Regions from separate parts of the Vagococcus sp. QWL-13 genome, predicted to be linked through region 2. Evidence: riboswitches for the same ligand, from Rfam matches in the RefSeq annotation. Region 2 holds a riboswitch; the other holds the start of a gene.
What was found. A riboswitch is a leader RNA that binds a small molecule or an ion and turns the genes downstream of it on or off. The one in region 2 is predicted to bind thiamine pyrophosphate.

Region 1 (15,473 bases), 310 kb from region 2:
TGATTAATAAACAGCACCGCTTTTACGGGCGGCTTCTGCAACTTTTTCAGCAACAGTCAGACAAATCCGTTGGTCAAACACGTCAGGAATCACGTATTCTGGAGCAAGCTCATCCTCGCCGATTAAGCCGGCAATGGCATAAACGGCTGCCTCTTTCATTTCTGCATTGATTTTCTTAGCCCCAGCATCAAATGCTCCTCTAAAAATCCCCGGAAAAGCCAAAACATTATTGATTTGATTTGGAAAATCAGAACGTCCTGTACCCATGACTTTCACACCTGCTTGAGCTGCTTCATCAGGCATGATTTCAGGAACAGGGTTAGCCATGGCAAACACGATTGGATCTTTTTTCATCGTCTTAATCATTTCTGTCGTCAAGGCCCCTGCAATAGAGACACCCACAAACACATCTGCCTCTTTTATAGCATCAGACAGATTCCCTTTGATTTTCTTTTGATTGGTTTTTCGGGCCAAGTCTTCTTTATACGTTCCCGCTAAACCTTCCCTGCCTTCATAAATCAAACCCTTACTGTCGCAGGCGATGATGTCAGTAACTCCCAGATGCAATAATAAATAAATAATCGCTGTCCCTGCCGCTCCCGGACCATTCAGGACGACTTTAATCTCGTCAATTTTTTTGTCCACTAACTTTAAACTATTGATTAGGGCCGCTGCCACAACTATGGCTGTTCCATGTTGGTCATCATGAAACACGGGAATATCTAAAGTTTCCTGCAATCTTTTTTCAATTTCGAAACATTTCGGTGCAGAAATATCTTCCAGATTGATCCCCCCAAAGGTTGGCGCAAGAGACGTGATGATCTCAACTAATTTGTCAGGATCTTGCTCCGCTAAAGCTACAGGAAAGGCATCGATTTTCCCAAACTGTTTGAATAATAATGATTTGCCTTCCATCACCGGCATGGAAGCCAAAGGTCCGATATTTCCCAACCCCAGTACCGCACTGCCGTCCGTCACCACTCCCACTAAATTCCCGCGGCTTGTGTAACGATAGCTGTCCTCGGGATTTTTTTCAATACGTCTGCACGGCTCTGCCACTCCCGGTGTGTACGCTAACGCTAGCTCCTCCCTGTTTGTGACCGCTACTTTGCTTTCCACGCTGATTTTCCCTTGGTGTTCCTCATGCATTTTTAAAGCTTTCTCAATAGTTGTCATAATTTCTTCCTTTCCCTTTATTCATAAGAAAGACGATCAAGTATTTCTTCTTTGACTCCCCGTTTACGTGCCGCTTCTCTAATACTCATCCCTGTTTCCAAACTTTCTTGTGCAATGTCTGCCGCCTCTGTGTAACCAATCGTTTCAGAGAGAACGGTAGCCAAGTAGGTGCTGCGTTCCAAATTTTCATGACAACGGGTCTTATCTGCCTGAATACCGTCCACACAATTCACCGTGAAAGTATGGATGCCATTGGTCAGCAGTTGAAATGATTCTAACAATTTATAAAAAATCACCGGTTCGAAAGCATTCAGCTCCAGCTGTCCTGCCTCCACTGCCATGCTGATTGTCGTATCATTTCCAGCCACCACAAAAGCACATTGTGTCAAAACTTCCGGAATGACCGGATTGATTTTTCCCGGCATAATAGAAGAACCATTTTGTCTAGAAGGAATGATGATTTCTCCGATTCCCGCCCGCGGTCCTGAAGAAAGCAGCCGGATGTCATTGGCTACCTTTGATAAACTTAAAGCAATGGTTTTCAGCACACTTGAGATAACAAGAAAACAATCGATGTTTTGTGTCCCGTCTACCAAATCTTCTGCAATAGTCAACTTCTCACCAGTAATGTCATTTAAAATCGGTACAACAGTTTCAGATAATAAAGGATCTGCCGTGATTCCAGTACCGATTGCCGTTCCCCCCAGATTGATACTCTCCATCTCATAGACAGCGGCTTTCAAGCGTTTGATCCCTCTTTTTGTCACCGAATGATAAGCATGGAATTCCTGTCCTAAAGTCAAAGGTACCGCATCACTCAACTGTGTACGTCCTAGTTTCAGGATATCCTTGAACTCTTCTGATTTATTTTTAAAGCTGCGGCTCAACTCTTCCAACTGTTCCAGTAACAAGGGAATCTGCTTCAAAATCGTCAGCTTGCCGGCAGTGGGAAAAACGTCGTTTGTTGATTGCCCCATGTTCACATCATCAATAGGATTGAGAATTGAGAAGTCTCCCTTTTCTCCGCCCAAAAGTTCGATTCCCCGATTGGCAATCATTTCATTGATATTCATATTGCTGCTAGTACCCGCTCCCCCCTGGATAGGGTCCACAATAAACTGATCGTGAAATTGTCCTTCAATGATTTCATCGGCCGCTTTTGTGATTGCAGTCATTTTTTCCTCACCCAACAAACCTAACCGGTAATTGGCAAGAGCTGCCGCTTTTTTTACTTGGGCCAAACTCTGGATAAAATCAGGGGAAAACGGCTGACCTGTAATATCAAAATTTGTCTTTGCCCTTAATGAATGTACCCCGTAATAACTATTCTTAGGAACTGCTAACTCTCCAACACTGTCTCGTTCAATTCTGCTCATCTAATCTCTACCTCTTTGTCTTTTATTTTTCCGGCGATTCAACTTAGGCTCCTTAAAAACACATAATCATTTACGATTGCTATCTTTTATAAAAAAAGTCCGACAATAAATTTAAAATGATTCCCAAAAGTCTGATAACGCTTTATTTTATTATACCATTATCCTTGACATAGGCTAATACTTTTAGTGATTTAGAGAGGGATATTAATGAAACTTGATAACTTTTCTTTTTTTAAGCAGTTATTTTTATTTTTCTAATAAGCACAAAAAAAGAATGCATCCCGCCTTGCGCCACGGATGCATCCCCCAGTTAAAAAAAATACATAATTATCATTTTGATCTGCCTGTCTGCTTTAGCCTCACCTCCGTTATCTATCTTCAATTCAAAATAAAGGACTCTGATATTTGTTGGGAATGTCATGAAGTCATGTAATGTTATTTTGGGGACATCACATGGCAGTGTGTATCAGAAGTGTTGAGGGGAGTCGACAATGATACAACTGCCCCTTTATTTTGAAAAATAGCCAAAATCTTTCTTGTTTGTCAAATTCACTCGAAAAGCTGGCCACTGTATTGAAAACTATCCCGTTTGACCATCAGTTTTAATCGTCAGGTGTTTTCGTGTTCTCCCTTGCAGCAAAGCTTTTCTTATTATGAAAACATAGAAATCCATTAATCATTTTCTACGTTAAATAAAATTAAAATAACAACTATACATCATTTTGAATTAATCACTATCACAGAGCATATTTTTTAGACTTCAGCAAACTGATCGTACATTTTCTGAAATAACCTTTGTGTTTTTTCTAAAAAAACCTTCTCAAAAAATGTTTCTCGCCAAAAGACAATGGATTAAAACCAAACATATCCCTGTCATTAGTTGTTTAAACTATCATATAAAAATAAAACAAACGAATAAAAATAAATATGTAATTTTTCTATCCACGATATTTACTTTCCAATAAAGCTCATGTTGCCGTCTTAATTTTTTACATTTAATAATAATATTTATCGAAATTAAATAACAATTTTTGTTGACTTTTATAAAATATACTATTTGATGTGATTACGCAACAATTTTCATCAAAATTGGCAATTGTTTTATCAAAGCTTAATCTTTTTGTTAAAATCTTTAATTTATTGTAATTAAAATAGGAAATCCGCCTTGACCATTTTCACATCATTCTATCCTAATTGAGCGTAAAATAAAAAACACTGTGGCAGTGTTTTTTATTTTACGTTTTTGCACCATGTTTTAATTCGTCAGTGGTGGTTTGATGATAGTGCCCAATCGTTTGCCCGTTTCACTATTGAATATACCGTCCTAATGCAGAGTTCAATAAATCAGTTTTCTTCAAAGGTGCGATAGTCATAGTTTTATCTGTGGGTATTATTCTAGCAAGAACTATGATAAAAATTTCTCTCATTGCTGACCAGATATTACAATGATAGATGAATTTTACCTTAGCGTTTTTTGTTTATTTAGAGTGGCTAACTTGACTTTCCAACTCACTCTCTTTACTTTAATTTTTCCAACAAATGTTTTTTATATTTTAGAAAATCAGTAGTTACAAGGAAGTTGACATTATTTTTACTATTTGAATCAATATCTAATGATTCAATATTTTCTTTTTGAGTCCCATTTAATATATAGATTCGATCTGATAATTTAATCGCTTCGTCAATATCATGGGTGATAAAAAGAGTTGTTAATGCAAGTTTTCTGTGTATATTGAGATACCATTCGTGAATTTCATTTTTAGTAAAAGTATCCAAAGCACTAAAAGGCTCATCCAATAAAATAAGATTGGATGAAAACAGATAAGTCCGCAATAGTGCGATTCTTTGCCGCATTCCTCCAGAAAGTTCAATTGGGGAAGCCTTGTTGACACTGAGTAAATCGAATTCCATAAGAAGTTGATTTGCTTCTTGAAGTGCTTCTTTCTTCTTAACTCCTTGTAAAATCAGCGGCAAGGCTATATTTTCTTCAATCGTTTTATAAGCAAGCAGTAAATCTTTTTGCAACATGTAAGAAACTTTTCCTGGCCGATTGACTATTGATTCACCGTCAAGCAGCACATCACCACTGCTTGGAGTCAGTAAGCCGGCAATAATATTAAAAAGCGTTGTTTTTCCCACGCCGCTTGGACCAATAATACTTACAATCTCATGCTTATTAACATGAAGATTTAGATGGTGCAAAACATTTTTTCCTGAAAATGCTTGCGATACATTTATGACTTCCAATTTAACCATTCTGCTCACTCCGGCAAATAATCATTCGTAAAGCCCGTATTTTCAGGAATTTCTTTTTCTATTAATTGATTGTCACCTAGCCAATTGTAAAAAGCGTTCCAGCGTTGCGGATTGATGTACCCCCACTGTTTTTCATCTGCAAGATATTGTTTAGACAACCATTTTTGACTTGCTAAAACCAAATCTTCATTTAATTCCGGTACTTCTCCTGTTAAAATAGACGCTGCTTTTTCTGGAGAATCGACCGCAAATTTATAACCTTTTGCAGCAGCTTTCAAGAATTTCTTTGCCACATCTTTCTTTTCTTCCAAGAAAGAATTATTTGAAATAATTACAGGGGTATAATAGTCAAAAACTGGATTTAAATCTTTAAAATAGAAGTAATCAGTTGGAACATTTTCGCTTTCAGCGGAAACACCGCCCCAACCATAGAAAACCCAGATTGCATCAGCCTGTTTTTCCTTCAAAGCCAGCGGTTCATCTACAATATTATTCGGTATCAAATTGACTTTTTCAAATTTTCCACCATCTTTTTCCATTACGTTAGCAATGGTTGCTTGTTCAACTGGTGAATCCCATGTAGCATAAGTCTTACCTTCCAACCCTTTAGGTCTATCGATTCCCTCACCTTTACGAGATATAATTCCAGACGTATTATGCTGCAAAATAGTTGCTACTGCAGTGACAGGCAAGGGATTGTCAGAAGCATAATTAGGGGCTAAAGAGTCTTGAGCAGTGATGCCAAATTGAGCTTTTCCACTTGCCACAATTGTTGAGGCATCTCCATCAGAGGGCTGGACAATCTCAACATCTAAACCTTCTTCTTTAAAATACCCTTCCTGTTGTGCAACATATAATCCCGTATGGTTGGTATTAGGCGTCCAATCCAAAACAAAAGTGATTTTTTCTAACTTCTCACTTTCTGCCTCGTTTTTTTCATTATTGCATGCTGTTAAAACAAATAAACTGCTTAATACAACTAATACTTTCCATTTCAATTTCATTTTTCTCCTCCTAAATTTCTTCTTTCCACGGCATAGTCAACTTTTCTGTTAAGTTAATCAATGCCATTAATAGCAAACTTATTAATGATATCAAAAAAATCACCGCAAACATCTTATCGAAATCATAAGATTTCCGTACTCGTGTCATGTATACTCCTAATCCCTCAAAGCCCCCCAGCCACTCTGAGATTACTGCACCAATCACTGCATAAGTCACCGCAATTTTTAAAGCAGAAAAGAAATCACCTAAGCTCGCTGGAATCTTGATGTGCCAGAAAATCTGTCTGCGATTTGCTCCCATTGAATATAGCAGGCGAAGTTCGTCAGGATCAACAGATGAAAAACCATTTAACATCGCCACCGACACTGGAAAGAATACGGTAATGACAATCAAAACAATTTTTGGCATAATACCAAAACCAAACCAAATTGTCAGTAGAGGTGCAATAGCGACTGTTGGAACTGTTTGAGTTAAAACTAGCAGAGGATAAACTATTTTTTTTATTTTTTCAAAGTTATCCATAAAGATTGCAACTGCAATCCCCAATGACATTCCAAATAATAATCCTAATAATGCTTCTATCAAAGTGATTCTAGAGTGAAACATTAACAAATCAAAGTCATTAATGAATGCCTCCCCTACTTGTAAAGGGGATGGCAGCATGAATAGCGGAATCAACCCTAGTGAACTGACACCTTGCCATAGCAGCAACAGAACGAGAACTGAAACACCAGAATAAATATTAATGTTCGTGTTTCTTCGTTTTTTCTTCAATCCCTAGCACATCTCCTTCAGGTTTGTAAACAATTTTTACATAAGCAGATACACCGGGAGCACCAGCTTCAATAGCGATTAATTGACAATTTTTAACAACTTCCATCAACTCATCATAACTGCCCTCAATACTGGTTTCAAACGCACCAACCTGATAGGTCAAACCAGTGCCGGCTATATAATTAATCACTTCATCTACAACTCGGACAACTTCTTTTTCTCCTTCTACTTTTGGTAACACTTGAATGGCAATACTTGCTTCCATTTTTCTCCCTCTTTTCTTAAAAATAAAATAAAAAAAGACATTTTCTCCAAATAGAGAAAATGCCTAAAATAACCTGAAAAAATGCGTATTTTTGACATGCTCCCTACGCTGGTCTTAACCAACAGGTTCAAAGGGTCAGGTTTTACCTTCTCAACGCTTCGCGTCCCCCTGCATAATTTTCAATTAGAGAAAGCGTACACTCTTTTTTTGTTATTGTCAATAGTCCATATAACATTGATACACTTATTAATCATCATGTTATTTCATGATCGGGCGTTTTAAAAAAACAAGTAATATTTCGTGATTTTTTAGTTTCAAGATTTTCTGGAGCACTTCTTCTCCCTGAATTTCAATATTAAGTTAGCCGCTTAGGTAAAATATCCCTGCGATTTTTAGTTCCCACCATGATAAAAACCCTCTGCATTGCTGAGTAAATACTTCAATAATCTATGCATTTTACCACGGTTTTTTATTTGTTTTAGGACAGCTAACTTTATTTTACAACTAACCCTGTTCTTTTCAAACGGTACTATTCCAGTGAAATCGTCAACCTATTAGGGGCAATTTCTACAACGTTCACCTTTTCGTCGTAAAATTTACTTAACAGCTCCGGCTGGAACATTTTTTTCCGTTTGCCCTTGGCGAAAATCTCCCCTTCTTTTAGCAATAATATATTTTCAAAAACTTCCGGAATTTCTTCGATGTAGTGAGTCACGAAAATCAAACCGATATCAGATTGATTTTGGCCAATACGGTCAATCCTTTTCAGAAGCGCATCACGGGCAAATAAATCCAAACCATTGCACGGCTCGTCAAAAACAAGCAAGGCAGGATTTGCCATCAATGCCCGTGCAATCAAAACCAGCTGCTGCTCCCCCTGCGAAAGAATGCCGTATTTTTTGCCGATTAAGTGTGCTCCCCCACACTGACTAAGAGTCTGTTTCGCCAAATCTTTTTCTTCCTTAGTGGTGGGAACCCATACACCGATGCTGGCAAACTTGCCGCTCAATACGATTTCTTCAGCCAAATCTTGAGACCGCAGCTGTTCCTGTAAATCAGAACTAATCCAGCCGATATTTTTTCGCAGTTCCGGGATGGAAGTTTGACCAAATTTATGATTTAAAACAGTCAGTTCTCCCTCAGAGGGCCACAAATACCCGTTTAGCATTTTTAACAGTGTCGTCTTGCCTGAACCATTAAGACCCAAAATTGCCCAATGCTCTCCTTTTTTCATCTGCCAATCGATGTCTTTTAAAATGAGCTCATTGCCTCTCGCAAAAGAAACTCCCTTAAATTCAAACATTTAATCACCCTCTTCAAATTTTCTCATCTGATTTTCATTTTACCATTAATTTGTGGGCGATAATAGTCTAGAAAACATTAGAGAGAATTAACGCAAGCCAGTGCTAAGTATTTTACCGTTAAAAAGTTCCAAACTTTCTGAATATTTTTTTGATTTTCGAAAAAAACAGCCGGGTACCCGGCTGTTTTAGTATGGCTCTATAATATTTGGTGTTGGTAGAAAATTTTCAACTTTTCCCTATTCAATCAAATCTTTTCGGCTGGATTTTCTGTTTTCTCAACACTGATTCACCAGTTCTTGGGCTTACTCACCAAAGAAAACAGGCAAATATTTTTTGTGCGCTTCCAGCAGCTCTTCCATAACTTCCAGAGCAATGTCCCCGCTGGTAATCAAAGGATTCATCATGAACGCCTGAAGCAATGTGCCTCTGTCCCCCGTGACAGCCGCTTCGATTGTCAACTGCTCCATCGCTTTCATGACTTGCAGCAACCCCCGCTGTTTTGGTTCAAAACTGCCAAAGTTAAACGGTACTGCGCCTCTGCCTGTGATGAGAGAAGTGACCTCCACCGCACAGTCATCAGGCAAATCAGTGATTGTCCCGTTGTTCAACGTGCTGACGGTCATGATTTTCTGCTTGTCGTTGTAGATGGAACTAATCACTTCGCAAGCGGCGTCGCTGTATCGGGCACCGCCCCGCTCTGCCAACTGTTTAGGCTTATAGTCCAACTTAGGATCTTGGTATAATTCAAACAATTCTGCTTCGATTTTCTTGACTTTTTCTGCCCGTGTGCCATTTGCTTTAAAGTCTTCCAATTCTTCTGCCAACATTTTGTCTGTGTAGTAATAGTAATTGTGATAAGGGCAAGGAACCATGTGCAGATTGGCCACTTGCTCATAAATCAACCTGTTATCTTTTATATTGGCCACAATGGACGGATTATTTTCTTTCCCGTACATCAGGCGGATTAATTCATCTGTGCGATTATTTCCTTTTTTGTCCACCGCTGTATGCCAGTGCAAATGGTTGATACCGGCAAAATGGAAAAAGACATCTCCAGGATTTTCTCCCAAGAGTTCTGTTTCTTCTACGACAGCATTCACAGGAATGTTGCATAGTCCGATAACTTTGTCCCATTGACCGTAACGCAAGACCGCTTCGGTCACCATTCCAGCCGGATTAGTAAAGTTGATCAGCCAAGCGTCAGGACAAAGTTCTTTCATGTCTTCGACGATGGACAAAATCACTGGAATCGTCCGTAAAGCCTTAAAAATCCCGCCTGCTCCATTGGTTTCTTGTCCGATCATCCCATGACTCAATGGAATTCTTTCATCTAAAATACGAGCATCAAGCAAGCCCACTCTCAATTGTGTGGTAACAAAATCTGCATCTTTTAATGCTTCCCGCCGGTCCAATGTCAAATGAACGTCGCAGGGGATTCCCGCAGCTTTAACCATCCGTTTAGCCATTTCTCCGACGATAGACAGCTTTTCCTTTCCTTCTTCGATATCTACCAGCCATAACTCTGAAATGGGGAATTCATCATAGCGTTGAATAAACCCTTCCACAAGTTCTGGTGTATAACTTGAGCCGCCGCCGATTGTGACCACTTTTAATTTTTTTGCCATCCCTGCATCCCTCTTTCATCTAAAAGTTTACTTTCCTTCACTATATCTTTCATAGCGTTAACTGTAAATACTTTGAGGGAAAAACGGAGTGTGTTACATTTAAAGTGAAAATTCACATAAATAAAACAAGACGTTACATTCAAACTTGACTGACTCACTCTGTTTTTTTATAATCAGAAGAGAGAAAGACCCTTCAAAATTTATAAAAATACTGACGAAAGGAGGGAGAACTTTGCTGTTTCTGCCTCATAAAGTGGAACTGAGAAATGTGGAAATCGAGATTTATAACTACATTGCAGCCAACATTGATAAAGTCATCTATATGCGTATCAGAGACTTGGCTAGTGCAACACATGTCAGTACCACCACCATTTTGCGTTTTTGCAAAAAATTCGAATGTGAAGGCTTCACAGATTTCAAGTTGAAATTACAGCAATACGTACAAGAACAAGCAGAAAAACACCGGGACATTCAAAGAGTGGACGAAATGCCTTATATCGATTTTTTAAGGCGAACCACCAATGACAGCTTCCAGCAAAAAATTGCTGAAGCAGCACAGGTTTTGCTTGGAGCCGACTTGGTGCTTTTCGTAGGTATAGGAGCTTCGGGAACAATTGCGGCGTATGGCGCGATGCTGTTTTCTTCGATGTTTACGCTGGCTTTGCCTATTGCTGATCCTCTCAACACACCGCTGACCAATATTTCACGTGAGATGAACAAGCGGATTTGTTTAGTTTCTCTTTCTGTATCGGGAGAAAATAGAGATCTTATCGATTATATCAATCAGTTAAAAATCCATCAGGCAAAAATCATTTCCATCACCAACAGCGCTAATTCAACAATTTCAAATATGTCAGATGTGAATATCCCATATTATACCGGCACAGAAATGTTTCAGGACACAAATATCACTTCCCAGCTGCCTGTGACTTATATCTTAGAAATTTTAGCAAAACGGGTTTACAATGATAAACATTCTTCCTAATCTAACACAGCACCCATCATATTATTTCAGGAGTTTTTATTATGCCTAATTTGATTCTTTTTACTTCCAGCGTTTTTTTGCTGACAGCAATCATTGTGTTGAGTGTGACTTCTTCATTGACATTGTCGGTGAGGGTTCTTGACTTTTTCTTCCGGCTGACCAAAAAAATCAGCTGCCCGGAAAGATTCCAGCTTGAACAGAAAAAAGTCAACAAAATTTCTGATGTTCCGTATACTTCCCAATTCAATAACCACCGGGCCGACATTTATTATCCTGAGGGAGAAGGCCCCTTTCCGGTATTGTTTTGGATTCACGGCGGCGGGTTTGTTTCCGGTAAAAAAGAAGATGTGGAAGAATTTTCTGTGTATTTGGCTAATTCAGGAAAAATAGCCGTCGTGGCTATGGGCTACGAGTTGGCTCCCAGCTCTGCTTATCCCGGACAGCTGAAGCAGACAAAAGAGATGGTCGATTGTTTTTATCAGCAGCAGGAGAAATTTCCAATGCTTGACTTTTCACGCCTGCTGTTTGGGGGAGATTCTGCCGGCGCCCAAATCGCAGCTCAATTCCTCATTACCCAGACTAATCTTCCCTATGGCAATCAAACCGGAATTCCCCAAGTGATTCCCGCTCAAGCCATAAAAGGAGCCATTTTGTGTTGTGGTCCTTACGAATTAAAACAACTGACAGAAAGACACGGCGTTTCATTCATTCAAAAATTTTTAGCCGACACTGTGGCATGGGCATTATTAGGCACGAAAAAATGGCAGCAGAAACCGGAGCTTTTCGAAGCTTCTCTATTAGACAAACTTACAAAAGATTTCCCGCCTTCTTACGTGACGGACGGCAATACTTTTTCTTTCAGCGAACAGGGTATGGCGTTTGCACAGACCCTTGAAAAATTAAATGTGCCTGTGACTTCGCTTTTCTTCGAAGATTATAGAAAACCAGTGAAACATGACTACCAATTTGATTTCACTACCCAAGAAGCAAAAGACAGCTTTGCGAAAACTCTTCAATTTATTGACAAAGTTTTGGAAAGGAAGGTTTAAATCGCTACACCTTTTTCTGCCCCCAAGCCTTGCCTAACATCCATTGATTGTTTTATCTGACAGCGGCTATAATAAACTCTGTCACACTCAGGAAAGGAACAAACAAATGCCTATTTTAAGCCTTGAAGATGTATCATTTGAAGTAAAACAGCAAAAAATATTAAAACAAATCAATCTGTCTGTAGACGAGGGAGCCTTTTTGACCTTGACTGGTCCTTCCGGCAGCGGAAAAAGTACGTTGCTAAAACTCATAGCTTCCCTTATCACACCGACCAGCGGCAAGATTTTATTTAACGGTCAGCTTCAATCTTCGTTCCAGCTGACCGACTATCGCCAACAAGTGTCCTACTGTTTTCAACAGCCGGCCCTTTTCGACACTACCGTCAAGGACAATCTGGCCTTCCCTTTTTTAGTCAGAGATAAAGCATTTGATCTGGAAAAGGTAGAAGAACATCTGGAACTGGTCAACTTGTCTACGAGTTTTTTGGATAAAAAAATCACGGAGATTTCCGGCGGAGAGAAACAGCGGGTTGCTTTGATCCGCAACATCTTATTTTTGCCAAAAATACTTTTACTGGATGAGGTGACCGCAGGATTGGATGAAAAAAGTAAAGACATCGTTCTGGAGCTTATCCGTATCATTCATGAAAAGGGCATCACTATTCTCCGAGTGACCCATGATGAAACTGAAATCCAGAACGCCCAGCACCTTATCACTATCAAGGAAGGAGAGATTTTTGATGAATCAGCTGGCAGTAAATAATCTTTCCCTTGTGTTGGCATTCGCCCTAGTGTTAATGTCTGTTTTTGTAAGCAGCAAGGAAAAACTAGGCCTTTCAAAAGATATTTTTTACAGTATTTTCCGGGCAGTCATTCAACTTTCGATTATCGGCTATGTGCTGACTTATATTTTTCAGCTGAACAATCTTATTCTTACCTCAGCCATGAGTTTGTTCATCGTAATCAACGCCGCATGGAATGCCTATAAAAGAAATCCCAGTACCAAAAAAAATTACTGGCATTCTTTTTCAGCCATCTTTATCAGTACCTATGTCACATTAGGTATTTTAGTTTTATCGGGAGCTATACGGTTTATCCCTTCCCAAATCGTCCCTATCAGCGGTATGATTGCCAGTAATTCCATGGTGGCAATAGGTTTATGCTATCGCAGTTTGAACAAACAGTTCCGCGACCAGCGCCAGCAAGTGCTGGAAAAGCTGGCCCTTGGTGCTACAATCAAATTGGCTTCTCTGCCGATTTTAAGAGAGAGCATCAAAACCGGCATGCAGCCCACCATTGACTCTGCAAAAACGGTGGGGCTTGTCAGTCTTCCCGGTATGATGTCAGGTCTTATGTTTGCCGGTGTGGACCCTCTCCATGCCATCAAATATCAAATCATGGTCACTTTTATGCTTTTGTCGACCACCAGTCTAGGCTCGATTATTGCAGGATACCATGCTTACAAAAATTATTTTAACCATGACCTTCAGTTGCTAGATGAAGACGAGGAAAAAAATGAATAGATAGTCAAAAACTCACTTGAAAGTAGGGGACATCCCATGTTTTCAAGTGAGTTTATTTGTGCTGTCTATAACAGTTTTATCTTTTCGAAGATGTTTTCTATTTTATTCTGTCCGCAATGCTTCCACCGGATCTTTTTTAGCTGCCACTTTGGCCGGGATAAAGCCGGCGACCACTGTCAAAATAATACTGATGACAATCAAACCTACCCCTCCGTATAACGGTAAGGCAGAAATATCAGAAACCCCTACTAAAGATTTGATGACCATGTTGATTGGGATGTTCAAGGCAAGGGTCATTAAAATTCCGATGATGCCCGCAGCAAATCCTTCAATCACTGTTTCAGCGTTGAACACTCGCGAAATATCCTTTTTGGAAGCCCCGATACTTCTTAAAATACCGATTTCCTTCGTTCTTTCGAGAACGGAGATATACGTGATGATACCAATCATGATTGAAGACACCACCAGAGAAATCGCCACAAAAGCAATCAAAACATAAGAAATGATATCAATCACCGAGGTCATCGAAGCAATCATCACTCCGACAATATCAGTGTAATTGATGACATACTCGTCGTGTCCGGCTTTTTCTTGTTTGTCATTGTAGGCTTTAATCAAATCCTGGAGTTCTTCTTTTGATTCGAAATCTTTCGGATAGAGCTTGATGCTGCTGGGATTATCCAAATCAACGAGTCCCAATGTGCTGATGTTCGTATCATAAGTCACTTCTTCATCAAAATTGCTGGCCAGCTGTTCTGTCATCATGGCGATAACTTCTTCTTCCGGCATCATCTGCATCATCGTCTGTGCTTGTTCTTGTTCTCTCTGAGGCAAAGTTGCTACATATTGCTGCACATCTTCCATGGTCAGCTCTTTAGTGTATGTTTCTTTGTCAAAAGATTTGCCAGTGAAAACATTTGTTTCCTGATCCGCCAACTGGGCTTGGGCAACTGCACTGGCCCGGTTGTTCTCAATGACAAAGTTTGTCAATTCTGTCAGATACCCCACCGAACCGCTGATCGAAGTAGAGGTTACTTCCTCTTTCTGACGAATAATTCCCACGATTTTGATTTCGGTTCCTTGGGCAATCAGCTCTTTCATATAGTCGATGTCCTCTTTTTTATCGAGCCACCTGCCTTCTTCTTCCACATAATAATCCGTATTCAGAACCATTTTAAAACGGGTCTGCAATATCTCATCATAACTTAAAGAGACAACTTCCGATTTAGTTTTAATATCTTCTTTTCCTTCTTTGATTTCTTTGACTGTTTCTTCCAACTCAGTGCTGTCCATCAATCCAAGAGAATATAAAACTGAATCACTGACTTCATTATTTTTATCAATCACCAACACGACTTCGTTAAACTCTTTGGGCCAGCTCCCCTTTAAAACATCGTACTGAGACTCCAGCAGTTGGGGATTGTCTATCAACTCTTCCCAAGTTTGGCTGCCCGGCACTGCCACGCCCCCAGTCATGTTAGCCTCGCCGCTTCCTGTCATAGGACTGTTGAATCCCAATTTTTCATAAATGTCGCTGGGATTGACTTGCAAAATCTTCTCATCTGTATCAGCTTGGAAAATTTGCGGCTGGACATCGTAACCGTATTTGATTGAATTCGTCAACTCTTTGAAATCTTTAGAATCTTCGATGTGTGCTTTGAATTGTTTTAAATCATTATTGGACAACTGCTCAGACATCGCGTTGACCATATTGGTGGTGATGTTATTGGAATAAATTTTGTCCAGCTTATGATCCACACCGCTTTTATTATTAGCTTCCATCATGGACCCCATCATACTGGCGATATCGACCGACTGACTTTGGATATCAATAGGGTAATTGGATAAGGTGTCCTCCTCCATACTGGAAATATAGGATTGCATACCGCTGGATAAAGATAAAATCAGGGCAATCCCGATGATTCCGATACTGCCTGCGAAAGCCGTCAACAATGTCCGCGTCTTTTTTGTCAGCAAGTTTTTAAGACTTAAAGACAAGGCTGTCATAAATGACATGGAGACTTTCTTTTTTTTATCTTTTAATTGGGATTCTGATTCGTCTATTTTATAGGAGTCGCTGTCGCTTACGATGGAACCGTCAAGCAGGCGGACAATTCTGGTGGAATATTCTTCTG
Region 2 (15,473 bases):
CTGTTCATTGCTGCGCCGGATTACCTCATCTGATAGCCCCAAAGACCCCCCTATAACAAACACCAGACTGCTTTTACCGTGCAACATCGCTTGTGACATACTTTGAGCAATCTCTTCAGAAGAAATTTTTTTCCCCTGAATAACCAAACTATACACATAATCTGTTTCTTTAATCTTACTTAAAATTCTGGCTCCTTCTTTCTCTTTCACAGCAATCATCTCATTACTGCTCAAATTTTCCGGAGCCTGCTCATCAGCCACCTCAATGATGTTGAAATTTGTATACTTCCCTAGACGCTTAGCATACTCTGATATCCCTTGTTTTAAATACTTCTCTTTTAATTTTCCCACTGCAATAATAGTAACCTTCAATTTTAAAATCCTCTCACGAAATTTTACATGATTCAGTTTAGCACAGCAAAAACAAGTTATCCACACTTATCCACAGCTTTATACACATTTACATAAAAAACATCTTGTCACATCCTTGATTTTATCTTTTTTAGGGGAAAAATTTATCCACAATTCACAAAACAGACGTTCTGTGGATAACTTCTGTGGATACTGTGGATGACTTATCCCATCTTATTCAATAGTTCATGCCTATTTTATCTAGAGATTTTCATAAAAAATTCAAACTATATGGTTAGACTTATATTTGTAATGTAAGTTATACTGAAGATAACGAATGGTAAGGGAGGATTGGTGTTTACACCACTGGCATGATAAAAAAAAATACACGTAATAATCAGTCTTTTATGAAAAGATTCGGTACAGGCCTTATCGGAGGCGTTATAGGAGGAATGTTAACTTTCGGCGGCGCCTATGTGATTTTAGAGCAAAATAATCCCGATACTACTTCTTCCACGACAGACTCTGCACAAAACACAACTACTAAGGTAAGCAATATTACTTACAATGTAAAAAGCGACACAACGAAAGCTGTAGAAAAAGCACAGGATGCTGTTGTATCAGTGATTAATTTGAGAAAAAAACAAGATCAAGTGAATCCTTTCGGTGGTCTTTTTGGAACAAATGATTCTGAAGCAGGTTCAGACGGAGAAAATTCTGGAGAGCTTGAGACTAATAGCGAGGGCAGCGGTGTGATTTATAAAAAAGAAGGAAATTATGCTTTTATCGTCACAAATAATCACGTCGTATCAGGTTCAGATGCACTGGAAGTTTTATTCAAAGACGGTACCACGGTGGAAGCCGAGCTGATAGGGAGCGATACTTTTACCGACTTGGCAGTTCTTAAAATCAGCAGTGACAAAGTGACAACCGTAGCAGAGTTTGGCAACTCCGATAATATCAACGTGGGAGAGCCTGCCATCGCTATCGGCTCACCTTTAGGGACAGAATATGCCAGCTCAGTCACTCAAGGAATTATCTCTGCCAAGGACAGGTCTATCACAAACAAAAACGAAGGAGAGCTCATCAGCATCAATGCGATTCAAACGGATGCCGCAATCAACCCCGGCAACTCCGGTGGGGCTTTAGTGAATGCTGCCGGTCAGGTCATCGGCATCAACTCCGTCAAAATCGCCTCATCCGGCAACGGGATTTCCGCGGAAGGTATGGGCTTTGCGATTCCAAGCAACGATGTCGTGGATATCATCAACCAACTGGAAAAAGACGGCAAAGTTACTCGTCCGGCGTTGGGAATCAGCATGTACGATTTGGCAACCATCAGTTCAGACCAGCGCGAGAAAATTTTGAACTTGAAAAAAGATGTGACTAGCGGTGTAGTCATACTTGGTGTCACTCCTGCCACACCCGCAGAAAAAGCCGGACTGGAAAAATATGATGTCATCGTAGAAATGGACGGGGAAGCTATTGAGTCTTCCTCAGATTTACAATCCATCCTCTACAAAAAACAAGTAGGCGACAAAATAAGCATCACATTTTACAGAGGCAGCGAGAAAAAAACTGTTGAGACAGAATTGTCCATCGACCAGTCGGCTCTCAAGTCTAATGAATAAAAAATCAGGTTGAGCAGTAAATGATTTTAAATCCGAAAGAGAAAAATGTGTAAATTAAAACTCCCATGAAATCAATTTTTTAAATCATTGATTTCATGGGAGTTTCTTTATTGAAAGACTTTTAATTCAGACTCTTTCCTATAATTTACTCAAGCTGAACCCGCGCCCCATAACTTCACTTGCCGGCATGACCACAACAAATGCGTGAGAGTCTAGGGCAAGAACTTCTTCTTTTAATGTGTGGAACTCTTTTTCCGGCAACACACACATCAACATCGTTTTTTTATTTTGGTCAAATCCGCCTTCTACTTGGAACTTGGTCAGACCGCGATCCATTTTATTTACAATCATCTCAGTGATTTCTTTTGGATATTGGGAGATGATCATCACATTTTTGGAACGGTTGAAACTCATTTGAACCAAGTCCACCACCCGTCCGATAATAAATAATGTTATCAAAGAATACATCACTTGTTCTACATCAAAGGCTAACAGTGCTAAGAGAATGACTATGCCATCAACGATAGACACACTCAAACCCAATGGGATTTTAAAATAAACATTTACTATTTGTGAAAGGATTGCTGTTCCGCCAGTAGAAGCATTTCCTTTAAAAACCAGACCTAACCCTATGCCCGTCATGACACCGCCAAAAACAGCGGCAAGCAACAAATTAGAAGTCAACACAGGCACATCCTGAACTAGCCAAGCAAAAAAAGGGAAAATAAGACTGCCGTAAATTGTTTTCATTCCCACTTCCCTTCCTAACAGCCAAAAACAAAGAATCAGAAGGGGCAGATTTATGGCGTACAACACAACAAATGAAGGGATTTTAAACATATAACTTACGATAATACTGATCCCCGTAGCGCCTCCGGCAACTATATTGTTGGGTTCCATAAATGCATGCATGGACAAGGCCAAAATAAGTGCACCTATTGTCACAAACCCGAAAGATTTTATTTTTTCAAAATTATTTCGTATCACTCATTGATTCCTCCTAGAGAATAAAATGCACCGGAAAAATTTATTCCACGTATAATATTCAGTATAAATAATCCCCACAATCACTGTCAACTAGGCTAAAATGCAAAAAACTCTTGCTTTCCCTGCATATTTATGAGATTATAATTAATAAAATTAAATATAGATGAGGATTTTTTCGTTCTATACTTTGATTTTATTTACAAAAGTTTTCCCCTATGTATGGAGTAGTAGAGTTTCATCGTCTCTACTGCTCTCTTTTTGTGTCAGAATAAAAAGTACGTATGATGATCAGATGAGGACTTAGCACGGATTGACTTAGACCAACACTAGATACCAAAAAATATTTTTCAGCATTTGTCATAAACCTACGATAAATTAATTTTATCTCATAATTATCATCAGTTTCTTTCCTACCAATTGATTAGAAAAAAATCAGGCTTTAGGACCACTACAAAATTAATTTCTTTTGCTAAACTTAATGTATAAAGAAAGTTTAATGGAGGTCTAAAAAATGAGAAATCAATCTTCTGTACATAATTTATTTGCCATCGTCGGATTCATCGTTATTGCGGCCATTGGTTTGTCCTTGCTGAGCGGAATCTTGGCCTTTGCAATCAAAATCCTGATTCCTGTTGCAATCATCGTCTTTTTGGTACGTTTCATCTCAAATCCTGATAAAAATAATCGTTATAAATATTGATAGGCTTCCTGATTTTTTGCAGTTTATCAATAACCATTGTTTCGTCAAGGGACTGGAACAAATAAACCGATGCGAAAGGGGGACTCCCCTTTTTCACAAATTAAACTAAGAAACTATCATTTTGAACAATACAAAAAGCAGTTAAGCTGTGACGGCTCAACTGCTTTTTTGCTTTTAGCCTAAAGCCACATCCAACACCATCATAATAATAAATCCCACCATCACACCAAAAACACCGTAGTGGGCACCTTTCGTCGTAGTCTGCTGTGCCTCAGGTATCAATTCCTCCACCACCACATAAATCATCGCTCCTGCTGCAAAAGCCAATGCATAGGGTAAAATAAAGGTCATTCTAGTAACTAAAATCGCCCCTAAAACCCCTGCAATCGGTTCCACCAATCCTGAAGCTTGACCGTAAACAAATGATTTCCAACGGCTGAGTCCTTCCTGTCTCAGAGGAATGGAGACTGCGGCCCCTTCCGGAAAATTCTGAATACCAATTCCGATAGCAACAGCCAACGCTCCCATGACTGCCTGTACAGGATTAGAAGCCTGTGTTGCCGCACCAAAAGCCACTCCTACTGCCAGTCCTTCAGGAATATTATGCAAAGTGATTGAGAAAACCAATAAGACCGTCCTCTTCAGATGACTCGGCATTCCTTCTCGTTGGTGATTGGGACCAAAATGCATATGGGGAATTAACTTGTCAGCGATATACAAAAACAAACCGCCCGCCGCAAAGCCGATCCCGGCTACTAACCAAGGGATATCACCATTTTCTCTTGCTTGTGCGATTGCCGGATCTAACAACGACCAAAAACTTGCAGCAATCATCACACCAGAAGCAAATCCCAGCATCAGATTTAAAATATCTTTTTTGATGTCTTTAAAGAAAAATACAAGGCCTGCTCCTAAAGCAGTCATACCATATGTAAACAATGTGCCTAACAGCGCTTGCTGCCATGGCAGCAGACCTATAAACCAATCTATCACTACACTAGCCTCCCGTCTAAATATTGTCCTCTCATATAAATAGTAACACATCTCACGAAATCCAACAATTTTTTTAGACATGCCAAAATTTTTTTAATAAATTTAAGGGAGATACTAGTTTTCATACAGAGACGGGCTTTTTTAACGTGTCAAAACAGATAAAATATCCCTAAATCAGGCCCGGCGAGGAGTCGGCACAAACAATTGGGGTCTGATTTTATAGACAACGAGAAGCACAACGACAACGTAAACTGCATTTGCCACACCGCTGGTCCCATTGATGAGCAAAGAATACACATAGGGGCTCATGTTTTTTGGCGCATAACTTCCCCAAACGGCAACCCCGGCACAGAAATGCCAAAAAAATCTTGCCAAGGCAGCTGAAGCACCGCCAAGAATGATCATTGTGTGGACAGTCTTATCATTATCGGACATGATTCCAGCTTGCAATTTCTTCGCAACAATGCCCCCAAGACCGCCGAAAGCAAATGCGAACGGATATTCAAAAATGATTTGAGGCACACTCAGGAAATATTTCATCGCTCCCCCTGAAACGATTGCCAGCAATCCCCAAAGAAAACCGGAAGTCATTCCTGGTGCGAGTCCTCTGCGAAATGAATACAGCACCAGCGGCACCAAACCCAAAGATAAATCAAAAAATCCGATATTAGCCGGAACTAACGTCAAAACCATCCCCATGGCAGCGATGATTGTCCCTTCCAACCAGACACTCAAATTTCTTGTGTGACTCACTTGATTGTTCATAAAAAAATCCTCCTTCATTTAGTATAGAAATTAACCATACAACGAAAGGAGGAGTAGCAAGTCAATAAGATGATAGTTGCAACTCTATCACAATCCCTACGCAAGTCTTAACTTAGTCAGGTTAGAGGGTATAATCTCAGCTTTTTACGGCACCCCTTTGTGATGGTAAGTTCTATTTAATTTTTTTACAGTCATATTGTACCATAATTCCCGCCGACAACCAAAAATATGATTTCTGTCATCAGAGTTTCCTATCATCCTGACCGTCAGTTGGCTTTAGAATGTCCCTTTTACCAAAGATGATATGCTTTAAATATAGATGATTAGATTTTACAAGATAAACATCGCCACACGAACAATCAGACTTTAGCACCATGTTTCAACAAAAATAATTCAAATAATAATTCTTTATCCATCTGTCCTGTTTTAAATTTTAAATCATTTTCCACAAGTTCATCAAAAATACTGCCCAGCTCCTTGAGTTGATATCTGCGGACTTGTCCTGTAGCCAGCTTGATACGATAAGGGTGGATTTTCAGCACATCGACCATATTGCTCTGCTGGTAACCCATGGTCAACATTATTTTTACTTGGATCAGTAAACGGAAATGCTGCATTAAAATAGCATTTAATTTGATGCTGTCTTCGCCGGATAGTAATAATTCCCGGTAGAGGGTCAAAGCTTTGTTCGGTCTTTTATTCATCACAAACTCCACCAGTTCAAAGACGTTTTGTTCCAGAGATTTGGGCACCAGACTCTCCACTATCGGTTTCGTTATTTTTTTATCATCTGACGTATATAAAAATAACTTTTCCAGTTCACCCATGATTTTTGATAAGTCCATGTTTGACAATTGGAACAAGGCTTCCAGCGCCTCCGGGGTTATGCTGTAATCCATGTCACGGATAGCGTGGCTAATATACTGCCGCGTTTCTTTTTCCTTCATGGTATGTGCAGCAATCGAAACAGCTTTGTTTTTCAACTCTTTCACTATTTTCTTCCTGTTATCCAACTTATCATAAGGCGCATAGATTACCAAAACAGTGGTTTCCAAAGGGTGCTGCAAATATTCAATCAGCTCCTCCACATCGTGTACCACACCGCCTTTGCCCCGTTCTCCCGTTAAGAAATAAGGATTGTCAATCTGGACCAGCCGTCTCTCTCCAAAAAAAGGCAGCGTGCGAGCTTCATCCAAGGCTAGAGCCAGCGGGGTAGTCTCCATATCAAAGCGAATGGCATTCATTTCATCGTCTTGATCTTCCAACACCTGTTCCCTTAAAGTCTTTTTAAACATATCGCTCAAGTATTGCTCAGTTCCTGTCACTAGATAAACTGATGAAATATTTCCCTTACGAATTTTGGCTAATTCATTTTGTAAAGTCATGTCCATATCCTTCCGTTCTGTTCTCTCTTTGTCAATTTTAGCATTTTTTTGTGAAAAAAGCTTAAAAAGGAAGAACCTTAGTACTTTATTCTATAAACCAGACTCAGGATTGATTTTTCTGATTTTGCTTAATGATTGCCCCCAAAGACGCCACTGATAGTACACCATGCCGGAGTCATCGGTCCTGAAGGTTTCAACTTTATTTTCTTGTAGTAGTTCAAGGACTTCTTCATGGGGATGTCCAAAACGATTTTCCCGTCCGCAGGAAATAATTGCTGTTTGAGGACTCAAAGTGCGGACAAACTCCGCTGTGGATGACGTGCGGCTGCCATGATGGCCTACTTTTAAAACATCGGTCTGTAAGTCAGGGAAAGTTTGAATCAGCTCCCGTTCCCCCTCTGCTTCTAGGTCTCCAGTAAATAAAAAGCTCGTACCTTTAATGACCGTCCGCAACACTAAAGAGTGATTATTGTCGCCCTCTCCTGATTTTTGCGGGTAAAGCAGGTCAAAGGTCAAATCTCCAATTTTCAGTTGCCGGGGTCCCAGAGCGGGTACCAGCTTCGTAGTTCTTTTTAAATTTTTCACTTCCGTCAGAAAACTTTGACTTTTTTCAAGTCCCTTGCCAAAAACGAGATGAAGGATGGGGATTTCTTCCGCCAGTTCAGCTAAATCTCCAATATGGTCTTCGTCGCCATGACTGGCAAAAAATAAATCAATCTGAGAGATTCCCCGACTTTTTAAAAAAGGAATGACTGTATAAGATGCCCCTGCACGACTTATTTCTTTTTCCTGCCATTTCTCAACGGAAAAGTTTAATCTTCCCCCTGTGTCGATTACAACTACTTTCCCATGGAATGGTTCCTGTATGACAATGCTGTCTCCTTGCCCCACATCCACAAAAGCAACAATGCCATCAAACTTCAAAAATTTCTGTCCGCCCAAAAGCAATATCAAAAGAAACAGAAACCGCCAGCTTTTTTTACTGCTTTCTGGAAAGTAATGCAGCGCCGTTCCCAATAAAAATAATAATACACAGCACAAAAGCCATGAATAAGTCCCAGTTGTTATTTGAGTGAAGCGCCACTCCCCCAGAAACAACAGAGCTTGATGGAACTTCTGCAATAGCCCTTCAAACCAGTGAAGCAAAAATATATCAGGGAACAGGACCCCTAAAAAAATACAACACATCAAGGCTGGCAACAGGAACCATTGAAAGAAAGGTAAAAGAACAAAGGATAAAGCTAAGCTCAACAGGTTCCATTCAAAAAAATAAAAACTTGTTAACGGCAAAGAACATAACGTCAGTAAAAGAGAAAACATCAGCTGCCGCTGCCATAAAACAGTAAATAACTTAAGGTACGGCTGGAGATAAAGGATACATAAAGACATGCCGAAAGAAAACTGCCCGCCTATACTGAAAACAGCAGAAGGTGAAAACAGCAAACTGGCCAACAAGGTCAAACTCCAAGAGTCAAGAGCAGACAGGTGCCATCGGAAGCGCAGATTGCTACTCTGAATCACAAGAAGCAAAACCGCCCTTAACACACTGATAGTTTGCCCCGCTAAAACATAAACAAAAAACAGAAGCAGCAGTTCCAGCCAAAAAATAGTTTCTAAAGTTATATCCAACCTTCTGAACACATAACGAAAAATAGAAATAAATGAAGAAATGTGCATCCCTGAGATACTAAAAAAATACAACACTCCCAGCCCTTCAAACACCTCTTTTTCTTGCTGAAATCCTGTATCCTTGATACCAAGGAACAAACTTTTCAGATAGGATGCGGTAAATTTTGGGAAAGTCTGGTCGATCTGCAAGGACAACTTCCGTCGAATAAACTCTATCATTTTGACGGGATGTTTAGGGATACTTTCTTCGATGACCTTTACGTCTTCCACCGTTACTATTTTATTAATATTTTTCCCTGCTAAATACTTGCGCTGATCAAAGCCATTCAGATTGCGTACCGTGTCCGGCAATCCTTCCGTTCCTGTAACAGTTAAAACAACAGGGGTACTTTGGTACTGCCACCAATTTTTTTCCTCTTGATTTGTCAAAACATATTCAAAAAGCTTTGGCTCAGAAGTTTTCTGCTCCGTACCGGTAAACCTGAGAAAGTTCCCATTGATTTGACAATCATTGAAATCGACTTCTACTGTCTGTTGATAGCTGGCGGGGCTTTGTGCTACCGGAAAAGGCATCTGTCTTCCCTGCCAAATAAAAAAAGCGGCACCAAACAGCACAACAAAAAGAGAGTAACCTATCATTACTCTCTGTCTGGTAAAAATCAATCGCAGGCATACAAATAAACAAAATAAAACACTGGGAAAATTACGGTAGAAAAAAACCGCATAAATACTTAAAAGACTGAGTGCTGGAAAGACCCAATAATTCTGCAGACTCTTGATTTGATTACTCTTCTGTAAATAGCTCTCCGCCGGACTCTTGCTGAAATTTTTCATTTCCAAAATTTAATTCGGCAAAATATTTTTTTGACAACTGGACCTGATGAATCTCCACCTTGGTTTGCTTCAACAACCCCATAACATAATCATCGTTACGGTAGTTTGTTAAATAATGGATTTTACGAATGCCCGCCTGTAAAATCATCTTAGTACACTGAAGACAAGGAAAATGTGTCACATAGATTTCGGCACCTTCAGTAGGCACACCAAATTTAGCACACTGTAAAATGGCATTCATCTCAGCGTGAATCGTCCTCACGCAGTGACCGTCCACCACATAACACCCTTCATCAATACAATGGACATCTCCGCTGACAGAGCCGTTATACCCGCCGGCAATGATGCGTTTATCACGAACTATCGTCGCCCCCACAGCTAATCTGCTGCAAGTACTCCTCAAAGACAACAACACACTTTGAGCCATAAAATATTGGTCCCATGGGATTCTTTCAAAGCTCACTGCTTTCCCTCCTGATTAGTCATTCTCTAATCAATTGTAATCGATTCCCGTAAACTGTCAAAGGTTTTTTCACCGATTCCTTTCACTTTTTTTAAATCCTCCAATGTTTGAAACGAACCATGTGCTTCTCTGTATTGAATGATTGCTTCTGCTTTTTTCTCTCCGATACCGTTCAAAGTCTGCAACTCCGCCGCATCTGAACGATTGATATTGACTTTGTCTTTCTTTTCCGAACCAGCTGCTGTGAATGATGACTGAGAAAAAGCTGTCCTTTGTTCTTCTCCCTTTTCAGGCACATAGACCACCATTTGATCTGTTAACAGTTGTGCCAGATTAACTTGATTCTGATCGGCAGTATCAGTGAAGCCGCCGGCAAATGAAATCGCATCTTGAACTCTCATATTAGAAGAAAACTCATACATGCCAGGATGATTAACGGCCCCTTTAACGTCTATGTATTTTATTTCCATTGATTGACTGGTTTTGGTTTCTTCCTGAGCAATCTGTTCTGTCGAAAAAAGTGTCTGATTCTCAGCTTCTATTTCTTTTTCACGAGAATTTAAACTTCTAAACAAAATCACCAGCAGAAAAACACTTAAAAAAATCAACAGAAAGGTCTTGAAATTCAAATAATCCAGCCACATCTTCCCTTTTTTCAACAAGATCACCTCTCTTCATCATTAGAATTCGCAAAAAGAACTATTTTATTTTTCTTCCTTAGGGTATGATTGAGGCGAAAGAAAATTTATATTTTAGAGGTGATAGCTATGCGTGATTATCCAATCGAAATACCAGAAATAATGACAGCCTTAAGACTTGACCTTATTAAAGTGCCCCCCGTCATCAGATATTGCAGCGGCATACGTATTTTCGGCAGAAGGATTAAATCTATCGTCTATACGACAGATATTGCAATCATTCGTAATATCGATGCTGATGCTGCGATTGCTGTCTATCCCTTCAGTCCCCATCCTACTATTACCAAAAGTATTACAGAAGCCGCGGATATTCCTGTGTTTTGCGGTGTAGGCGGCGGGACAACTCAAGGCAAACGTTCTGTTCAAATGAGTATTTTTGCCGAAGCTCAAGGAGCCATAGGGGTCGTCGTTAATTCCCCCACACCTAAAGAAACTATCAATGATATTTATAAAACAGTTGACATCCCTATTGTGGCCACTGTCACGTCTGTCTATTCAAATGTGGCGGAAAAAATTGAAGCGGGGGCTAAAATTTTAAATGTCAGCGGAGGGAAAGATACAGCGGAAGTCGTTAGAAATATTCGAAAAGAATTCCCAAAATTTCCCATTATCGCTACCGGCGGACCTACGGACGAGTCAATCATGGAAACTATCCAAGCAGGGGCCAATGCCATCACTTACACACCGCCAAGTAATGGTGAGTTGTTCAGTCGTAAAATGGAAATTTACCGGGAAAAGGAAAAACAGCGCTCTTTAGAAAATGAAGAATAGACGTGGTATCTTGGGAAGATGCCTGAAAAATTAAATTTTTTGGAGTAGTGAAATCTGCTCTGAAAATATTTTATGCGGTCATTATTAATTCGAAATCATATTTCCATAAGAATCGGCCTCGCAAAAGTTAGACCAAAACTAACTTTTGCGAGGCCGATATATTTAGATGGGCAGATTTTTATTTGAACTTTTTCAACACTTCTGTTTTATCCTTTTATGTCAGCGACTGACAATCCCCTATGAGGTTAAACTTGTTCATACTTTGCCGAAGATATTTAACAACATCTGATGAGCACTTTTATAACTGTTTTTTTGGAATCAAAGCTGATATCTTTATTTATTCATATTTTTTCTTCTGCTGAAATATATCAGCAAACTTAAAGCAACTATCGCGACTCCAATCAGTATTCCAAACCGCGCTTTTTCTTCTCCAGTTTTCGGTAAGATCCAGTCTTTCTTAATAGACGGTTTAGCAGACTTGAGAGTGTTGGTCACGGCGATATTTCCTGTACTATCATCTGTGATACTTTCTTTGTAGCCAGCAGGGACATCGACTTCAGCGACTGTGTATTCGATTTTCTCGCCTTTTTCGTTTTTGCCATCTAATTCTTCCCAAGTATATTTCCAATCGTTAGCGTCATTAAGGACTACTTCCTTGCCAATTCTCTCCCCATTGGCCAACAATTGAACTTTAACGCTCTCAGGGCGAAGTCCAGCACGATCGTTTTGATCTTCCCAATACTTGGTCACACTGATATTAATTTTGTCCGGAATGTAACTGTTGATGAGATTATAACCTGCAATTTTTGTGGTATAACCTGCAACAGCTTCTTCTGTAATTGTGTAGGCAACTTCCTTTCCTTTAACATATTTCGGCAAATTGGTAAATTGATACGCCCATCCTGTCTTCGCAGTGACTTTTTGATTGAGAATTACTTTACCATCTGCCAGCAGATTAACCGTAATACTTTCAGGTCGGTCTTTAGCCTTGTCTTCGTTATCCTCCCAAATTTTTTCTCCTCGGATCGTTATCATTTCAGGTGTATGACGGTTGGTTAAAACAATCACCCCGTCCACCACTTCACTGGTGCTCTTGTAACCCGTAGGCACTCCGGTTTCCTTCACTGTATATGTGATGGCTTTGCCATTTTCTTTCTCCGGCAAATCTTTCCACGTGTGGCTCCAATGGTTCGTCTCGTCTAGCGTAATCTCTGCTCCAACGGCTTTATCATCGCCATACAATTGGACCCGGATATTTTTTGGACGAAAGCCGTCCTGATTATCTCCGTCTTCCCAAACTTTTTGTGTACGGATGGTGGTTACAGCCGGTGTATGGCGGTTGGTTAAAACAATGACTCCATCTACCACTTCACTGGTGCTCTTATAACCCGTAGGCACTCCTGTTTCCTTCACTGTATACGTGATGGCGTTGCCATTTTCTTTCTCCGGCAAATCTTTCCACGTGTGACTCCAGTTGTTCGTCTCGTCTAGTGTAATCTCTGCTCCGACAGCTTGATCATCGCCATACAATTGGACCCGGATATTTTTTGGACGAAGGCCGTCCTGATTATCCCTGTCTTCCCAAACTTTTTTTACCGTTTTTTCTATTAAAGCAGGCTTGACAAAATTTTCAGCTTTAAAAGAAAATCCTTTAACGTTCGAAGAATTATTAATAGTGAATTCTCCATTATCAGGAGTGATTATTATCTCATCTGAATAGCCTTCCACTCCTTGGACTTCATCGATTTTATAGTTTCCATCATCTAATTTAGCAAACGTAACTTTTCCGTCCTCATCCGTCTTTCTCTGGATGGGCCCGTTGTCTCGCGGTGTATATTCTTCATGTTTTTCTTCGGTCTCATTCCACTTCAATAATCGGAAAACTACGTCAGGGATTTTGACTCCTGTGTCTCCATCTATTTTTGTGATTAAAACCGAACCAGCTTTGACAACATCCAAACCGCCCGTCGCCTGTGTGAATTCGACGACAATTTCATCGGTTTCATCTCCATCTTCTATCCACTTCAACAGTGCTTGATTTTTATAATCGCCAGTCTCACCCTCCACTGCCACATCAAAAGAAATACCTAGACCAACAATGTTTCCTTGTGAAGGCCCCTCAGTTCCGTAAATAAATTTCATTCTTTCAGCTTGTTCTTGGAGAATCACATCACTAGCTACAAGTCCGTCAAGATAGCTTTCAAAAGCTTCTTTCCCGCCAAATAAATCATAATATGTAATCCCGTTTCCAGGAACATCTCCCAAACTGACTAATAAAGTATTATCATGAACGCCATAGGCAACTTTTCCGTTTTCTTGCAGACGAGTATAAAATTCATCATAAGTCTCCCCTGTTTGCGGAATCATTTCTTCTGCTAATTTTCCCTTCACTAAATCAACTGTTGCAATAGCGTAATCCCCTAATTTTCCGTCTTTGGTTGATAGAAATACAGGGACGTTAATAGAAGGCTGATTTAGTAGCGATGTTTGAGGTGCCAGTTTATCAATGAACATCATTTGTTTCTTTTGGACCACTTGGACACCATTAAACATATTTCTGAGCTGATCCAAATTGAACGATGTGTTCCAATGAATGACATTTTGACCAGACCATTGAGTTCCTTCCTTATAGAAATCATCAAACCGTTCCGGCAATTCAGGAATATCTTTATGCCCTCCCGGTTCGCCGGGCTCTTCTCCTGGGTCAGGTCCTATGTCGATAATAATCGTCAAGTCTCCTTCTCTTTCAATTTCTATACCTTTTCCTTCTTTTATCAATCTCCCTTCGACTTCAAAAAAACCATTTTCTGCCCAGTCACTTGAGGCTACCAAATCATTAATCTCAACAGAAATTCTTCCGTCTTTTACTCTCCACACACCCATCTGTTCTCCTGAGCTGCTCATAAGATTCAGGTCATTCAGAGAATTAGGGATACGAATATAGTCTTGATTAGGTAAATCAATGTTGAAAAAATCACCGTCTCCCACACCGGACAAATCATCTATTCTGAAACGATAAACAAATTTTACTCTATCTCCAACGTTGAAATCCGGTAGCGGATCTTGGGCCACGCCGTTCACGATAACCGGAATGACCTCTGTGCCCCTGAGAATATGGAAATCATGCTTTTCTTTAACGATTCGGTCGGATATATCTGTAGCAGCGACTACTGTTGTCTCGGGAACAAATAAATTACTCAATCCAACACCTATCAAAACAAAACAAGCAATAATTTCAAATAATATCTTGAGTACTTTTTTCCCTTTCATGTTAATGTCTCCTTTGTTTTTCTTGGCTAGAGCGGCACCAATAGTCATTAGTTACAGTAAACAATCTTTCAAATACCTTTACTATGCACATGACAATACTATTTCGGGAAACATTCTGAATATTCTGAATATTCAACATAGACGATTTCATTGCTGGGGTTACTAGGAGAAGTCAATTCGGAATCGATACAAAATTATACATCTGACTACTATTATGAAAAGCTGAAGGGAAGTTTGAAGCAACCAAAAGGAAGAAGAAACTTTATGTGGGAAATTTTAAACTTAAGGACTTCTGTGATTTTTGAACAACTGAAGATGATTTGTATCTAAAATTAATCATTCAAGCAAGTCAGTGTTAAAAAAATTTATGACTTATTGTTTTCAATAAAATATTAAAATGGACTGTTCTCAAACTGGAAAGCATATACCTTTTATTCTCTTAAATAAGCTGAAATAGTTTGTTTTATTTTACAATAGACAAAAAACCATCCTATTATCTAACTTTAGTATAGCACAATATGCAATTGAATCGGTAGATAAATATATTCAAAAAGAGGCATTTGAAGGTTATAAGCCTTTGATTCGCTTCTTCAAGAAACTAACCAACATACAGATTCTTTTTAAGGTTTTTTCGCAAATCTAACTAAATAGTTTTTGTCAAATGATAAAAACCTTTCCGACTGCATACACAGACCGGAAAGGTTTTTTAGTCTCATTCAAAAAATGTTTAGTTAAAACGCTAGTCAATCTAATATTTTTTACACATAAAACAAATTCTTTGAAGAAAATATCGGGTCACACGTGAACTCTATACCTAGATTTCGTATGACTTGCTGATCGTCCTTATTCAACATTACCGTTGAGTGTGCCTGCGTCCCTTTCAATTTTTTCAACTTGTCATAAGCAAGCTGTGCGGTCGGGTTCGTTACAGCACTGATTGAAAGGGCAATTAAAATCTCCGCTGTATTCAAAGATGTGATCCGTCCTGACAACTCG

Region 1: it holds a riboswitch for thiamine pyrophosphate, as region 2 does, so the genes downstream of both, AC4PHI_RS02970 (thiamine-binding protein) here and thiT (energy-coupled thiamine transporter ThiT) in region 2, are expected to answer to the same signal.

What each region holds. Positions count from the first base shown of each region.
Region 1 covers NZ_CM178746.1:609,374-624,846, reverse strand. The annotation lists gene AC4PHI_RS02995 (NAD(P)-dependent malic enzyme) at 4-1,176, opposite strand; gene AC4PHI_RS02990 (aspartate ammonia-lyase) at 1,194-2,552, opposite strand; gene AC4PHI_RS02985 (ABC transporter ATP-binding protein) at 4,071-4,808, opposite strand; gene AC4PHI_RS02980 (ABC transporter substrate-binding protein) at 4,814-5,812, opposite strand; gene AC4PHI_RS02975 (ABC transporter permease) at 5,823-6,587, opposite strand; gene AC4PHI_RS02970 (thiamine-binding protein) at 6,556-6,852, opposite strand; TPP riboswitch at 6,936-7,032, opposite strand; gene AC4PHI_RS02965 (ABC transporter ATP-binding protein) at 7,382-8,155, opposite strand; gene AC4PHI_RS02960 (6-phospho-beta-glucosidase) at 8,459-9,781, opposite strand; gene AC4PHI_RS02955 (MurR/RpiR family transcriptional regulator) at 10,014-10,766, shown strand; gene AC4PHI_RS02950 (alpha/beta hydrolase) at 10,808-11,815, shown strand; gene AC4PHI_RS02945 (ABC transporter ATP-binding protein) at 11,922-12,578, shown strand; gene AC4PHI_RS02940 (ABC transporter permease) at 12,556-13,338, shown strand; gene AC4PHI_RS02935 (ABC transporter ATP-binding protein/permease) at 13,441-15,473, opposite strand, start outside.
Region 2 covers NZ_CM178746.1:301,866-317,338, reverse strand. The annotation lists gene rlmH (23S rRNA (pseudouridine(1915)-N(3))-methyltransferase RlmH) at 1-372, opposite strand, end outside; gene AC4PHI_RS01615 (S1C family serine protease) at 723-1,982, shown strand; gene AC4PHI_RS01610 (YitT family protein) at 2,121-2,966, opposite strand; gene AC4PHI_RS01605 (hypothetical protein) at 3,481-3,669, shown strand; gene AC4PHI_RS01600 (ZIP family metal transporter) at 3,844-4,662, opposite strand; gene thiT (energy-coupled thiamine transporter ThiT) at 4,837-5,415, opposite strand; TPP riboswitch at 5,504-5,594, opposite strand; gene holA (DNA polymerase III subunit delta) at 5,787-6,812, opposite strand; gene AC4PHI_RS01585 (DNA internalization-related competence protein ComEC/Rec2) at 6,903-9,014, opposite strand; gene AC4PHI_RS01580 (ComE operon protein 2) at 9,226-9,738, opposite strand; gene AC4PHI_RS01575 (helix-hairpin-helix domain-containing protein) at 9,765-10,397, opposite strand; gene AC4PHI_RS01570 (beta/alpha barrel domain-containing protein) at 10,506-11,207, shown strand; gene AC4PHI_RS01565 (Cna B-type domain-containing protein) at 11,541-14,477, opposite strand; gene AC4PHI_RS01560 (DUF1846 domain-containing protein) at 15,236-15,473, opposite strand, start outside.